2 regions of the Streptomyces sp. NBC_01352 genome follow, and region 2 is predicted to be linked to the other one. Evidence: riboswitches for the same ligand, from Rfam matches in the RefSeq annotation. Region 2 holds a riboswitch; the other holds the start of a gene.
The links. Region 2 has a riboswitch for cyclic di-AMP ahead of OG252_RS27150 (M23 family metallopeptidase). Riboswitches for the same ligand answer to the same signal wherever they lie in the genome.
Positions count from the first base shown of each region.

Region 1: linked by a shared signal. The riboswitch ahead of OG252_RS09930 (M23 family metallopeptidase) and the one ahead of OG252_RS27150 (M23 family metallopeptidase) in region 2 are both predicted to bind cyclic di-AMP.

Region 1 is NZ_CP108354.1:2,077,579-2,085,041, reverse strand. It holds gene OG252_RS09935 (alpha-galactosidase) at 1-1,298, shown strand, start outside; cyclic di-AMP (ydaO/yuaA leader) riboswitch at 1,606-1,765, shown strand; gene OG252_RS09930 (M23 family metallopeptidase) at 1,768-2,760, shown strand; gene OG252_RS09925 (DUF6250 domain-containing protein) at 2,957-3,673, shown strand; gene OG252_RS09920 (SGNH/GDSL hydrolase family protein) at 3,819-4,604, shown strand; gene OG252_RS09915 (TetR/AcrR family transcriptional regulator) at 4,756-5,367, opposite strand; gene OG252_RS09910 (Glu/Leu/Phe/Val dehydrogenase dimerization domain-containing protein) at 5,489-6,667, opposite strand; gene OG252_RS09905 (MBL fold metallo-hydrolase) at 6,814-7,463, shown strand, end outside.
Region 2 is NZ_CP108354.1:5,819,461-5,826,923, forward strand. It holds gene OG252_RS27135 (dihydrofolate reductase family protein) at 1-969, shown strand, start outside; tRNA gene OG252_RS27140 (tRNA-Met) at 1,239-1,312, shown strand; gene OG252_RS27145 (PP2C family protein-serine/threonine phosphatase) at 1,462-2,559, shown strand; cyclic di-AMP (ydaO/yuaA leader) riboswitch at 2,797-2,953, shown strand; gene OG252_RS27150 (M23 family metallopeptidase) at 2,965-4,011, shown strand; gene OG252_RS27155 (aldo/keto reductase) at 4,143-5,093, shown strand; gene OG252_RS27160 (PrsW family intramembrane metalloprotease) at 5,159-6,499, opposite strand; gene trmB (tRNA (guanosine(46)-N7)-methyltransferase TrmB) at 6,551-7,447, opposite strand.

The sequences.
Region 1 (7,463 bases), 3.7 Mb from region 2:
TCACGACGCCCGTCTTCGCCGGCCTGTGGAGCGACGGCGGCTTCGGCGGGGCCAGCCGCGCCTGGCACGCCTACCAGCGCGCGTACGTCATCCCGGACGCGGACCAGGACCGGCCGGTGCTGTTCAACTCCTGGGAGGCCACGGAGTTCGACATCTCCGAGGAGCAGCAGAAGGTGCTGGCGCGGCGGGCCGCGGCGATCGGCGTCGAGCTGTTCGTCGTGGACGACGGCTGGTTCGGGGCCCGTACCAGCGACCGCGCCGGGCTCGGCGACTGGAAGCCCAACCCCGACCGCTTCCCCGGCGGCCTCAAGCCGCTCGGCGACTACGTCCACGGCCTCGGTATGCAGTTCGGCATCTGGGTGGAACCGGAGATGGTCAACCCGGACAGCGAGCTGTACCGGGCCCATCCGGACTGGGTCCAGCACCAGACGGGGCGAAAGCGGACGGAACTCCGCAATCAACTCGTATTGAACCTCGCCCGCGAGGACGTCCAGGAGTACCTCTGGGGGCAGCTCCACGAGCTCCTCTCCAGTGCTCCGATCGACTACGTGAAGTGGGACTTCAACCGCTGCTTCACCGACGCGGGCTGGCCCGGAGAGCCGTATCCGCAGCGCCTGTGGGTCGACCACGTGCACGCCCTGTACCGCCTGTTGGACCGGCTGCGGGCGGCCCACCCGGGCGTCGCCTTCGAGTCCTGCTCGGGCGGCGGCGGCCGGATCGACCTCGGCGTGATGAGCCGTACGGACCAGGTGTGGACCTCGGACAACACCGACCCGCTCGACCGGCTCGCCATCCAGCACGGTTTCAGCCAGATCCACCCCGCCCGGGTCATGGCCGCCTGGGTCACCGACAGCCCCAACACCCAGCTCAACGGCCGGGCAAGCTCCCTGCGGTTCCGCTTCGTGAGCGCGATGGCCGGGGTGCTCGGCGTCGGGGGCGACCTCGCCGAGTGGACCGAGGAGGAGCTGGCCGAGGCCCGCGACTGGGTGGATCGCTACAAGGAGATCCGGCCCCTCGTGCAGCGCGGCGACCTCTACCGGCTGCGGCCCCCGGAGGGCGGGCTGAGTGCGGTGCAGTACGTGCTCGGTGACGAGGCCGTCGTTCTCGCCTGGCTCCAGGCGCAGCATCACGGCGAGCCGGTGCCGGTGCTGCGGCTGCGCGGCCTCGACCCGACAGCAGCGTACGAATGCCTCGAAACGGGCGAAGTTCACCGAGGTGCCGTATTGCTGCATCACGGACTGCGGACGGGGCTGCGCGGTGACCTCGATGCGACGGTTCTCCGGCTCCGTCGCATCTAGGGCTTCTGTCTGAATTGGCCCCTTCATTCCAACTCCGTCTGGAATAGAGGGGCCTGTGCGTGTGCCACGTGAGGAGCGTCATATTCGTGACCGTGCGTCGCCCGTCATGTTCACGTAATCAATGCGGTTTTCAAGGGTGTTTGGTCAAAGAGAGCCTCCTGAAAGCACGGAGGGTGACCGGGAATTCCCTCAGGTACCAAACAGAAACACATTCAAGGGCAACCACTTACTTGTCCCTTTGCGTCTTGGTCGCTTACGTTCACCACCGATCCGGACGGACGCCCAATCCTGCCGCCGCCCGGAGCCCGCACACCAATCACCCGTCCATGGCAGGAGCGGGGGACCCACAGGTAGAACCGCCTGTTCCGGTCTCCGGAACGGCTAGGGGTTAAGCCGTACTTCGGTACGGCCGGGCATCTCCAGTCCGCACCCGACAGCTCACCTCGCAGGCGCCGGAGAGGAATTCGCCATGCCCGCCAAGGGTAAGCATCGCCGACCGAAGACCCAGCGCTTCACCCGATCCATCGCCGTTGCCGGAACCGGCGGCGCCGCACTTGCTCTGCCGCTTCTCGGGGCCACCGGCGCCAACGCCGCCACCCCGCAGTCCGTCTCGGAAAAGGCCGTTCAGTCGTCCGTTCCGGCCACCGTGAAGAACGTGGCCGAAAAGACGACGGCCGAAAAGACGACCTCCGCGAAGCCCTCGGGCACGAAGACCTACTCCGTGCAGGCCGGTGACTATCTCGCGAAGATCGCGGACGAGCAGAATGTCAGCGGTGGCTGGAAGAAGCTCTACTCCGACAACCGCGAGGCCGTCGGCGCCGACCCGTCGCTGATCCACCCCGGTCTCAAGCTCTCGATCGGCAAGAAGGCCACGACGAGCACGCCCAAGTCCTCGTCGTCCTCGGGCTCTTCGTCCTCTTCATCTCCTTCGTCGTCTTCGTCCAAGTCGTCTTCTTCGTCTGATTCGTCGGATTCATCCGCCTCGTCGAAGTCGTCCTCCTCCGGGTCCTCCTCCTCGAAGACCGAGGCGGCCACCCAGAGCGCCGACACCGCCAGCGGCTTCAGCGCCCCGGTGAGCGGCGCCGTCGGCACCGCCTACCGCACGGCGGGCAGCATGTGGTCCAGCGGCTACCACACCGGCGTCGACTTCAGCGTCCCCACCGGTACCTCCCTCAAGGCCGTGGGCGCGGGCACCGTCGTCTCCGCGGGCTGGGGCGGCGCGTACGGCAACCAGGTCGTCGTCAAGCTCGCCGACGGCTACTACGCGCAGTACGCCCACCTGTCCTCGCTCTCCGTCTCGAACGGCCAGTCCGTGACGGCCGGCCAGCAGGTCGGTCTCTCGGGCGCGACCGGCAACGTCACCGGTCCGCACCTGCACTTCGAGATCCGCACCTCGCCGGACTACGGCTCGGACGTGGACCCGGTCGCCTACCTCCGTACGAAGGGCGTCTCCGTCGGCTGATTCCCCGACTGCTCGTCCGACAGCTGCCGAAGGCCGGATCCCGATCCCCGGGTCCGGCCTTCGGTGTGTCGATCTGTGCTCGTTCATGGTGATCGCTTCATTGCGGTTTTGTGGCAAGCGTGCCCAGGGCGTCGCTCGTGACGGGAGAGTGGGGACGCAACAGCCTCGATCGCCCTCCCGGAAGGAGCCGTCTCCCGTGACGAGCACGCGTAGAGCATTCGGAGCCCTGGCCGCAGGCGCCGCCCTGGCCGCCCTCGCCCCCGCGACCGACGCGAGCGCCACGCCCCGCCACCGCCGGCTGATCGCCCACGACGACTTCCGTCACGGGCTCGGCCAGTGGGCGGTGGAACTCGAGAAGGGCGGCATCGTCACCGCCTTGCGCGGGACCCTGGAGGTCGACGTGCCCGCCGGCGCGACGGTCTGGTTCAAGAAGCGGCTCGAAGGGCCGTACGTCCTGGAGTACACCGCCACGCCGGTGTCGGCGGGCGGGGTCAACGACCGGGTCTCCGACCTCAACAACTTCTGGAACGCCGTCGACGTCCGTTCCCCCGGCGACCTCTTCGCCACCCGGCGGAGCGGGGCGCTGGCGGAGTACGACCACCTCAAGACGTACTACGTCGGCTACGGCGCCAACACCAACACGACGACCCGGCTGCGCCGTTACGTCGGTGAGGCGGGCGTCCGGCCGCTGGTGTACGACTACACCGAGCCGCTGCTCGTGGCGAACGAACCGAACCGGGTCCGGATCGTCTCCGACGGCTCGGGAGTCCGGTGGTGGGACAACGGGCGGCTCGTCTTCGACTACAGCGATCCTCAGCCGTATACGAGCGGGCACTTCGGCTTCCGGACCACGTGGAGCCATTTCCGGATCAGTGGATTCCGGGTGTGGCAGTTGCCGCCTCAACAGCGCTGAGAAGAGGGCTATTCCTGGTTTGACCAATCCTTGAAGAGTGGCTTATCTCACCGAACGTCAACCCTTTCCTACGGTCGCGTAGCTCACATCCGAAGGGGAATCATGGGCCGACGTGGCAGACGATTCGAAGAATGACAACAGATCAGTGATCGGGTCGTACGTGGCGGTGGGGGACAGCTTCACCGAGGGCGTCGGCGACCCCGGTCCCGACGGGTCGCTCGTCGGCTGGGCCGACCGGTTCGCGGTACTGCTCGCGGACCGGCGGCCCGAGGGCGACTTCGACTACACCAACCTCGCCGTGCGCGGGAAACTTCTCGACCAGGTCGTGGAGGACCAGCTTCCGCAGGCTCTCGAACTCGCCCCCGACCTGGTCTCCTTCTGCGCCGGCGGCAACGACATCCTGCGGCCCGGCACCGACCCCGACGAGGTCGCCGAGCGTTTCGAGCAGGCGGTGGTGCGGCTCACCGCCGTCGCCGGCACGGTGATGGTGACGACCGGATTCGACACCCGTGGCGTGCCCGTGCTCAAGCGTCTGCGCGGCAAGATCGCCACCTACAACGGACACGTGCGGGCCATCGCCGACCGCCACGGCTGTCCGGTGCTCGACCTGTGGTCCCTGAAGAGCATTCAGGACCGGCGGGCCTGGGACGGCGACCGGCTCCACCTGTCGGCGGACGGGCACACGCGCGTGGCGCTGCGCGCGGGGCAGGTCCTCGGGCTGGAGATCCCGGCCGACCCGGAGCAGCCCTGGCCGCCGCTTCCGCCGCGCGGCACGCTGGAGGTCCGGCGGGACGACGTGCACTGGGCGCGCGAGTACCTGGTGCCGTGGATCGGCCGCCGGCTGCGCGGGGAGTCGTCGGGCGACCATGTGACCGCCAAGGGCACGCTGTCGCCGGACGACATCAAGACGCGGATCGCTTCGGTGGCTTGAAGGCCTGCGGAAGGTCTGCGGAAGGGTTGGCGGAGGTGCGGGTGTTTGGGAGCCCGGTGCGGGTCGGCCTACGGGCGGCGTGCTCCGGGCACTCGCTTTGTGGCCCGAGGCGGCCTTGTGGGGGGCAGGGGGCTGCCGGGCTTCGGCGCGCCTACGTGGTCAACGCCTCCCGCGTCAGCCCCAGTTCCCGGGCCAGCGCCTCGTCCACCCACTCCTGCGCCCGGGACCGCGACACCGCGCCCGGGTACGACGTGAGCTGTACGGCGAGCCCGTCCAGCAGGGCCGTGAGGCGCAGGGCCGTGCCGCCCGGGTCCGGGCAGGGAAACTCGCCCGCGGCCACGCCCTCGGCGATCACCTCGGCGAGGGCCGCCTTCCACCGGCGGTCGAGGTCACGGGTGACCTCCTGGAGCGCGGGCTCGCGCAGCGCGGCCGCCCAGCCCTCGATCCACAGCCGCCAGCCCTTGGCCTGGCCCGTCGGGGCGTACCAGCGCACGGCCGCGCGCAGCCGGCGCAGTGCGGTGGTGCGGCGGGCGAGCAGTTTTGACAGATGGGCGAGGTCGTCCTCGGCCGCGTACGTGAAAGCGGCGGCGACCAGTTTCTCCTTCGTGGAGAAGTGATACAGCACCAGCGCGTTGCTCACACCGAGGACCGAGGCCACGTCGGCGATCCTGACCGCCGCCACGCCCCGCGCCTCGATCTGCTCGATGGCGGCCCGCAGCAGCTCCTCGCGCCGCTCGGCCACGCTCAACCGCACTCTCGCCACGCCGTCACCCTAATCCGTGGTCCTGTGCGCCGCCGGAGAGAGGTCGTTTACCGGCCGAACCGCCCGCGACCTGGTAGCGCACCTGAAACGACCGTTCGCGCCTAGGGGGGCGGGCACCTCGCTACCGGTACCAGCCGAACCGCTCGGCGATCACCGGCAGCCGGTCCGCGACGATGGCGTGCGCGGCCGCCCGCGGGGTCGTGCCGTCCCGCTCCGCACGGGCCAGCATCTGCTCGACCAGGGCACGCATCGAGCGGCGTGTGTGGGCGAACGCCGCGTCCGCGTCGGCGTCGATGTCACCGAAGAGCGTCCACCACCACCAGGCGTTCGTTCCTGAGTTGACGACCACGTCCGGCAGAACGGTCACCCCGCGCGCGGACAGCAGTTCCTCCGCCTCAGGGAGGACGGGCATATTGGCCGCCTCGACGATCCAGCGGGCCGTGACCAGCTCCTGGTTGGTGGTGTCGATCGCGTACGAGACCGCCGCGGGCACCAGCACCTGCGCGCCGGCGCACAGCCAGGCGTCGCCCGGCAGTTCACGGTCGTCGGGGCGCAGGACGGACCGGTCCACCGTGCCGTAGGCGTCCCGTGCCGTGAGCAGGGCTTCGACGTCGAGGCCCGCCGGATTGGCGATGGTTCCTTTGATGTCGGCGACGGCCACGACCGTGAGCCCCGCGCGCGTGAGGAAGCGAGCACTGGCCCCGCCCATGGTGCCCAGGCCCTGCACCGCGACCCGCGTTCCCGCATACGCCACCCCGGCCTGGTCCAGGGCCGTGAGCACCGACTCCGCCACCCCGCAGCCGCCGACCAACTCGTCGAGGCCGATGCCGTCCACCTCGACCGCGAAGGCGTCAGCGAGCCGCCGCCGGGCCGCGGCCTCGTCATCGAGCAGCGGATACACCGCCTGGATGGAGGAGACCAGCCCCGCCTCCGTGGCCGCCCGGTCCACCAGGTCCTGGGTGAGGCCGAGATCCTCGCCGGTGGTCCACAGACTCTCGACGTACGGCCGCATGGCTCGCAGATAGCGGACCAGCAGGTCGTACGCCCCCGGTTCCCGGGGATCGCAGTCGATGCCGCCCTTGGCGCCGCCGAGGGGGATGTAGCGGCCTTCGGGGTTGTAGTGCAACGCCTCCTTCATCGTCATGCCGCGGGCGAGCCCGGTGACTTCGTCCAGGGTGCAGCCCGCGCGCATGCGCAGCCCGCCGCTGGAGACGCCGCGCACCAGCCGGTCGACGACCAGGAAGCCCTGGCGACCGGTGAGGTGGTCGGTCCAGGTGAGCGACATCAGGGGGGTGGTCATGCGGTCTCCTCAACTGAACGGTGAGTCAGTATCCGAAGGATGGCCGTGTCCTGTCAACGCACACACTGGACCGGTGGTGGTAATCCGGCTGTCAGAGGGGGTGCCCATAATGGAAGGCCTCACCGACTCCACCTTGGAGGTACACCGTGACCGGTTTCCGTTCCCCGAGCTCCGGGCTTCGCGCGCTGCGGCCCGCGGCGTTCGGTGCGGACCCGAGCGGTGAGCGCCTGGCGCGCATCCGCAGATCGCCCCACTTCAAGGACGGGGTCTTCCAGAATCCCGGGGGCACCGCAAGCACCCGGCCCTCCGCTTCGCCGGTGGAGCTCGCGAAGGGCTACTTCGACAAGGACGAGCGCCCCCGCCGCGCCCCGAAGGGCACCGTGCCGGTGCACGCCACCACGCTCGCCGACATCGCCAAGCCCCCGGCCACGGGGCTGCGGCTGACCTGGATGGGGCACTCCAGCGTGCTCGCGGAGATCGACGGGCAGCGGGTGCTCTTCGACCCCGTCTGGGGCGAGCGCTGCTCCCCGTTCCCCTTCGCCGGCCCCAAGCGACTGCACCCCGTGCCCCTGCCGCTGGCCGCGCTCGGCCCGGTCGACGTCGTCGTGATCTCCCACGACCACTACGACCACCTCGACATGCCCACGATCAAGGCACTGGCCGGCACCGACACGCTCTTCGCCGTGCCGCTGGGGGTCGGCGCCCACCTGGAGCACTGGGGGGTGTCCGCCGACCGGCTGCGTGAGCTGGACTGGAACGAGGCGACGAAGGTCGGCGGCCTCACCCTGACGGCCAC
Region 2 (7,463 bases):
CGTGCCGACAATCCGCGGCTGCTGGTCAACTCGGCGGAGCGGCGGGCGGCCCGGGTGGCCGCGGGCAAGCCGGAGTATCCGCTGAAGGTCACGGTCAGCGGGTCGGGGGACCTGGACCCGGCCGCGAACTTCTGGCACACGGGCGGCGAGAAGATCGTCTATACGACGGAGAAGGGCGCGGCCCGGGCTCGTGCGGTGGGACTGGCGGCGGACGTGGTGCCCCTCGGTGCCGAACTCGACTGGCGGCGGTTGCTGGAGCACCTGCACGACGTCCGTGGGGTCCGGCGCCTCATGGTCGAGGGCGGCGGACAGATCCACACCCAGCTGCTGCGGCAGGGGCTCGCCGACGAACTCCAGCTGGTGCTGGCCCCGCTGTTCGTGGGCGACCCGGACGCGCCCCGCCTGTTCGGCCCCGGCCCCTACCAGGGCGGACGCCTCCGGCTGGTCTCCACCCAGCCGGTCGGGGACGTCGTCCTGATGCGCTATGAGCCGACGGCACCGGGCAGCGGGCCGCACGCCTCCGCCGCCGACCACCACTGGCTCGCCCTCGCCTGCGAACTGGCGGCCCTGTGTCCGCCCTCGGACACGGCGTTCAGCGTGGGGGCGGTGGTGGTGGCGGCCGACGGTACGGAGCTGGCGCGCGGCCACTCACGGGAGGGCGACGACCCGGTCGTCCACGCGGAGGAGGCGGCCCTCGCGAAGATCACGCCGGGTGACCCCCGGCTGGCCTCCGCGACGGTGTACAGCAGCCTGGAACCGTGCGCCCGCCGCGCGTCCCGGCCGGCGCCGTGCGCGCGGCTGATCCTGGACGCGGGGGTGCGGCGGGTGGTGACGGCGTGGCGCGAGCCGGACACGTTCGTCGCGGGGGCGGACGGGAGCGGGGTGCTGGTGGCGGAGGGTGCGACGGTCGTCGTGCTCCCGGAGTACGAGGCGGTGGCGAAGGCGCCTAATCGGCATCTGCTGGGTTGACGAGTGCCTGCGGCGGCCTGTGCGGGTGGGGTGGGGGTGCGCGTAGCGCCTTGTGTTGTGTGGGGGTCGGGGACGTGTCGGGGGGTGTCCGTCCTCGGAACGGCGCGGAATCGGTTCCTCATCGAGGTGCCGGTGTTGACGCGCCAACCGCTGCGGGCGGACACCCCCCGACACGTCCCCTTGCCGCCGTGCGCGAGTGCGGACAATCCGGGCAGCCGGCGTCGATGCGACTTCCGTCCCGCGGATGGCGTACACTGAAGACACAACGACGCGGGGTGGAGCAGCTCGGTAGCTCGCTGGGCTCATAACCCAGAGGTCGCAGGTTCAAATCCTGTCCCCGCTACTGAAGGCCGAGGGCCGGAATCCAGAAATGGGTTCCGGCCCTCGGTGTATGTGTACGCCGGTCGGCCCTCACCGGTCGCCCCCCGCCACCGGTCCGGGAAACCTGGGTGCAGTGGTGACGGGACCGGACGTACGTGGGGGAGACGAGTGGTGCGGCCTGGTGACGCGGAGGAGGGGCGCCGCATCTCCAGCCTGCGGGTCGTTCTCCAGGTACTCCCCGTCCTGCTGATCGTCGGGGGAGTCTTCTACGACCTCCTCACCCCGCACGCCTTCACCGCGATCCCCTTCTTCACCGCCGCCCCGCTCGTGGCCGCGCCGGTCTACTCGCTGAGCGGCACCGTCGTGACAGGGGGCGTGGCCCTGATCGCCACGTACGCGGTCCATGCCCGGTACGGACTCGCCGCGGACGCCGACACGGTCACCGAGGTGGTCACCGTGGCCACGGTCGCCGTGCTGGCCGCCGTCATCAACCGTGTCGTACGCCGGGGCGAGGGGCGCCTCGCCTCCGCGCGCGGGATCGCCGAGGCCACCCAGCGCGCGGTGCTGCCCGAGCCCGCCGGACGGATCGGCGGGTTCGACATCGCGGCCCGCTACGAGGCGGCCCAGGCGGACGCCTTCATCGGGGGTGATCTGTATGCGGTGCAGGACAGTCCGTACGGCGTCCGGCTCGTCGTAGGTGATGTGCGGGGCAAGGGGATGGGGGCGGTGGCGGCGGTCTCCATCGTGATCGGGGCCTTCCGGGAGGCCGCCGAGCAGGAGGCGACGCTGGAGGCGGTCGCGCAGCGGCTGGAGCGGGCGCTGGCGCGCGAGGCCACGCGGCGGGGCGGGATCGAGGCCTTCGAGGGGTTCACGACGGCCGTGCTGGCCGAGCTTCCGTACGGGCGCGGCGTGGTGCGGATCGTCAACCGGGGGCATCCGCCACCGCTCCTGCTGCACGTCGACGGCACCGTGCGCTGCCTGCTCGCGCGGGAGGCCGCGCTGCCGCTCGGCATGGGAGACCTCGGCACCTGGCCCGACCGCGCCGACGAGACCGGTTTCCCGGCCGGGGCCACGCTGCTGCTGCACACCGACGGGCTGTCCGAGGCGCGGAACGCCCGCGGGGAGTTCTACGACCCCGAGGCGCGGCTCGCGGGGCGCACCTTCCGTGCCCCCGGTGAGCTTCTGCGCACCCTCGCCGAGGAGGTGCGCCGGCACACCGGAGGCGGCATGACGGACGACATGGCGCTGCTCGCCGTACGACGGCCCTGAGGGTCCGTTGTTACGAGGGGTGATCGGATGAGAGCCCTCCGCATAACAACTGACGCACCGTCAGCACTTGTGGGGTTGCTGAGGCTTGGCCAACTCGCCCGTTTTTCGCCGGTCATGGGTCGTAAGTCCTGCGCGGAAAGGTTAATGATCAAGAGGAACAGCTTGGAATCAGGGCCCCGCGTCTATTAACGTTCGATAACGCAGCGCGGTCGTCCCAGCCGTCACAAGAGTCGGCTCCGTGCGCACGCGCCGAATCCCGCAAGGGAACCGGGGAACCACCAATTGGGGTGAATCGCGCGGAAACCGCCGTGAAGTCACGGCCGGTATACGCGCGTAGGAGACCTTCCTGCTCCGAACCCGTCAGCTAACCCGGTAGGCGAGAAGGAAGGAAAGGAGCACGCCCACGTGGCGTCCAACCGGCCTGCCCCAGAAGCCCCGTTCGTGCCGAGCCAGCGCGACACCGAGACCTTCGGCTACGGCACCTACAGCACCGACGAGGGCCCCTGGACGGAGTGGAATCCCACCGAGGAGTCCCTCCCACCCGTACGTGGCCGGCATCGCGTCGCCAAGCAGCGCGGCGGACTCGCGCGCGGCGGACTCGCCCGCAGCTCCACCGTCCTCGGCGTCGGCGTCATAGCCGCTGTCGGCGCGGGCGGCATGGCCAGCGCGCAGACCGGCAAGCCGCCGGTGTCGATCTCCATGCCCGACCTGCCCAACGTGGGCTCCCTCATCTCCGACGACTCGGACGCCGCCGAGGACTCCACCACCGCGCTCAGCACCGTCAGCGTGGCCGCCGCGGACACCGAGGAGAGCACGGCCGACGCCGGCGAGGTGCTGCGCGCCCGGATCATGGCCCAGGCCGAGCAGCAGCAGGACCAGGTCGAGAGCAAGGCCGCGGCTGAAGCCGTCGCCGAGGCCGAGAAGGCCGCCGCCGACGCGGCCGCCAAGGCGGAGCAGGAGGCCGAGGCCAAGGCCGCCGCCGCGAAGAAGAAGGCGGAGGAGGAGGCCGCGCAGAAGGCCGAGGCCGCGCGCCTCGCCGAGCTGGCCAAGCAGTTCGCGCTGCCGACCTCCTCGTACACCGTCACCTCCACCTTCGGCCAGGCCGGCTCCCTTTGGTCCTCCGGCTACCACACCGGCCTCGACTTCGCCGCGCCCACGGGCACGCTGATCAAGGCCGTCCACACCGGGACGATCACGCAGGCCGGCTGGGACGGGTCGTACGGCTACAAGACCGTGCTCACCCTCGATGACGGCACCGAGATCTGGTACGCCCACCAGTCCTCGATCAGCGTCAGCGTCGGCCAGAAGGTCAACACCGGTGACGTGATCGGGCGCGTGGGTGCGACGGGGAACGTGACCGGGGCGCATCTGCACCTCGAGGTCCACACCGACGGTTCCGGCTCCGGGATCGACCCGATGGCGTGGCTGCGGAGCAAGGGCCTCAACCCCTGACCGTCGTGTTACCCGAGTCCCGGCGGTCCTGACGGCATCCCCCCGACGTCAGGGCTGCCGGTCAGGGATTTACGGGGTTTTTGCGTGTGACCATGGAATCGGGGGATCCTGGGCGGTCGTTGAGGTGAGGTATGACTTCACCTTCGCTTCGCAAGCTCGGTTCCTCGGACCTCGAGGTCTTCCCGCTGTCCCTCGGAGGCAACGTCTTCGGCTGGACCGCCGACGAGGCGGCCTCCTTCGCCGTCCTCGACGCGTACACCGCCGCGGGCGGCAACTTCATCGACACCGCCGACTCCTACTCGGCGTGGGTCGAGGGCCACCGGGGCGGCGAGTCCGAGACCGTCGTCGGCAAGTGGGCCAAGGCGCGCGGCAACCGCGCGGACGTGGTGATCGCGACCAAGGTGAGCCAGCACCCCGAGTACCAGGGCCTGACCGCCGCCAACATCAAGGCCGCCGCCGACGCCTCCCTTCGGCGCCTCGGCACCGACTACATCGACCTCTACTACACGCACTTCGACAAGCCGGATGTGCCGGTGGAGGAGATCATCGGCGCGCTCGACGAGCTCGTGAAGGCGGGCAAGGTGCGGTACATCGGCGCGTCCAACATCTCCCCGCAGCGGCTCGAGGCGTCCCTCGCCTTCTCCGACCGGGAGGGCCTGGCACGGTACGTCGCCCTCCAGCCCCACTACAACCTGGTCTCCCGCGACACGTACGAGGGCGACCTCCAGAACCTGGCCGAACGCTCCGGCCTCGCGGCCGTCCCGTACTACGCGCTCGCCTCCGGCTTCCTCACCGGCAAGTACCGCCCCGGCACGACCGTCGACAGCCCGCGGGCCGGCGGCGCGGCCAAGCACCTCGACACCGAGCGCGGCCGCAAGGTCCTCACCGCCCTGGACGAGATCGCCCGGTCCCACGACGCGCCGGTCGCCACGGTCGCCCTGGCGTGGCTCGCGGCCCGGCCGACGGTGGCGGCGCCGATCGCCTCCGCACGCACGGTCGAGCAGCTGCCGGCGCTGGTGGGGGTGGCGGAGCTGGCCCTGACGGAGGCGGAGGTCGCGCGGTTGACGGAGGCGTCGGCCTGATCTTTGGGCGCGCACGTCTCGGTGTCCGGCGGTGGCCTGCCGGTGTCCGGCGGTGCGCTTCCTGATTACGTCCGATACGGGTTGTACGAGTTGTAGGAGGGATACGGCACCGCCGGATACGCGGCAGGCCCCGCCGGATACCCGTACACCCCGTACACCGGCCACGGCGGCGCGGTCACCGCCACCGGCGGTGCCGTCGCCCGTGCCGCGTGGTCCAGCGCGGGGCGCGCCACCTCCCGGCGCCACCACAGCTCGGCCAGCAGCTCCCGTTCCCGTACGACGAAGTCGGCCTCGGCCCGCCCGCGGCGCCCCCGATGCCGTAGGAAGGCCAGCGAGGTCGCGTACGCCTCGTACTGCGCCACCGCCCGCGCCGCGGGCCGACCGAAGTGCCGACGGGCGTAGTCGCGGGCCAGTCGCCGTGCCCGCATCGAGCCGAGCGCGTACGGCTCGGTCGGCGACAGCCAGCCCGCCACCGCGTAAGCGGGCAGCTCTTCCCGTACGGTCTTCAGCTCACGCTGCCGGGTCCAGATGACGAGCCAGGTCAGCAGCCCGAAGGCGGGCACCATGAAGGCCGCGTAGACCGCGAAGAACCCGTACTCGCCGAACGTCGAGGAGCCGTTCCAGATCGCGTGCATGCCCATCGCGAGCAGCAGCCCGGACAGCGGCAGCAGGACGCGCCGCAGGTGGTGGCGTTCCGCCGAGAGCGCGGAGATGCCGAAGCCGATGCCGGTGAGGACGGTGAAGAGCGGGTGCGCGAACGGCGACATGATGATCCGCACGAAGAAGGTCGCCGCGGTGACGGAGGCGATCCCGGTGTCGCCGGTGAGCTGGTCGGTGCCGAAGGCGGTGCCGAGGTAGAGGATGTTCTCGGTGAAGGCGAAGCCGGTGGCGGTGACCCCGGCTATCACCACCCCGTCCACGATCCCGGTGAAGTCACGGCGCCGGAAGAGGAAGACGAGTAGAACGGCCGCGGCCTTGGCCGACTCCTCCACGACCGGCGCTATGACGGTCGCGCCGAGGGTGTCCGCGCTGGAGGGATCCGCCGTGGCCGTCGCTATCCATCTCGTCGCGAAACTGTTGGCGATGATCGCTATCAGCGCCGCCGCGCAGGCCCCCCAGGCGAAGGAGAACAGGAGGTTGCGCCAGGGGCCGGGCTCTACCCGGTCGAGCCAGCGGAAGGCGGTCATGAGGAGCGGCACGGGCAGGACGGCGAGTCCGAGCCCGACCAGGAAGCCCTCCGTGCCGGTCTGTTCGCGCACCAGGGCGAGGATGACGAGTCCGGAGAGTGCGAGCAGGGTGCTCAGCCCGCCGTAACGCACCCACTTCCTCTGCCACCAGTGCGCGTGCCGCAGTGCGCCGCCGGTCGGATCACCGGGGTGCGTCGGGTAGGGGGGAACGGTGGCCACGGCATTGACCCTAACGAGGCAGAGGCGCCGTCCGCAGGGGGAGAGGGGGGTTCAGGCGCCGGTGGGGGGCTGGTCCTTGTGCGCTACACGTTGCTCAGCAGGTTGCTCGGTGCGTTGTTCTGCGAGGTGCTCTACGCCGTGCTCTACGCGTCGGAAGAGCAGGTCGTTCACGACATGACCCTTCTCCAGTCCCTGGCCCTCGAAACGAGTCAGCGGCCGGAACTCGGGACGCGGCGCAAAACCGCCCCCGGGCTGTGTGTTCTCGAAGCCGGGGTGCGCCGTGAGCACCTCGAGCATCTGCTCCGCGTACGGCTCCCAGTCCGTCGCACAGTGCACGACCGCCCCCGGTCCGAGCCGGGTCGCGGCGAGGTCGAGGAACTCCGGCTGGATCAGCCGCCGCTTGTGGTGCCGCTTCTTGGGCCAGGGGTCGGGGAAGTACACGCGCAGACCGGCCAGGGAGTCCGGGGCGAGCATCTCCCGCATCAGGATGATGGCGTCGCCGTTGCCGACGCGGATGTTGGACAGGCCGTTCTGATCGGCGAGATTGAGCAGGTTGCCCTGTCCGGGGGTGTGTACGTCGACGGCGAGGATGTTGGTGGCCGGGTCGGCGGCCGCCATCCGGGCCGTGGCCTCGCCCATCCCGAACCCGATCTCGAGCACGACGGGATTGCCGTTCCCGAACAGCTCACCGAGATCGACGACGCGCTGCCCGTCGATGTCGAGCCCCCACTTGGACCACAACCGCTGCAACGCGTCCGCCTGCCCGGCCGTCACCCGACTCCGCCGGGGCTGAAAACTCCGAATCCGCCGCTCGAAGTGCGACCCCGCGGGATCAGCACGGGGCCCATCGGGAAACCGAGGCTCCCCCTTGGCCCGAACATGCCGGGCGGAGGCCCCGGGCGGGTGCGGGACCTGGCGGGTTTCGGGGACATCGAGTGACTCAGACACAGTGAGCCCAATTTTA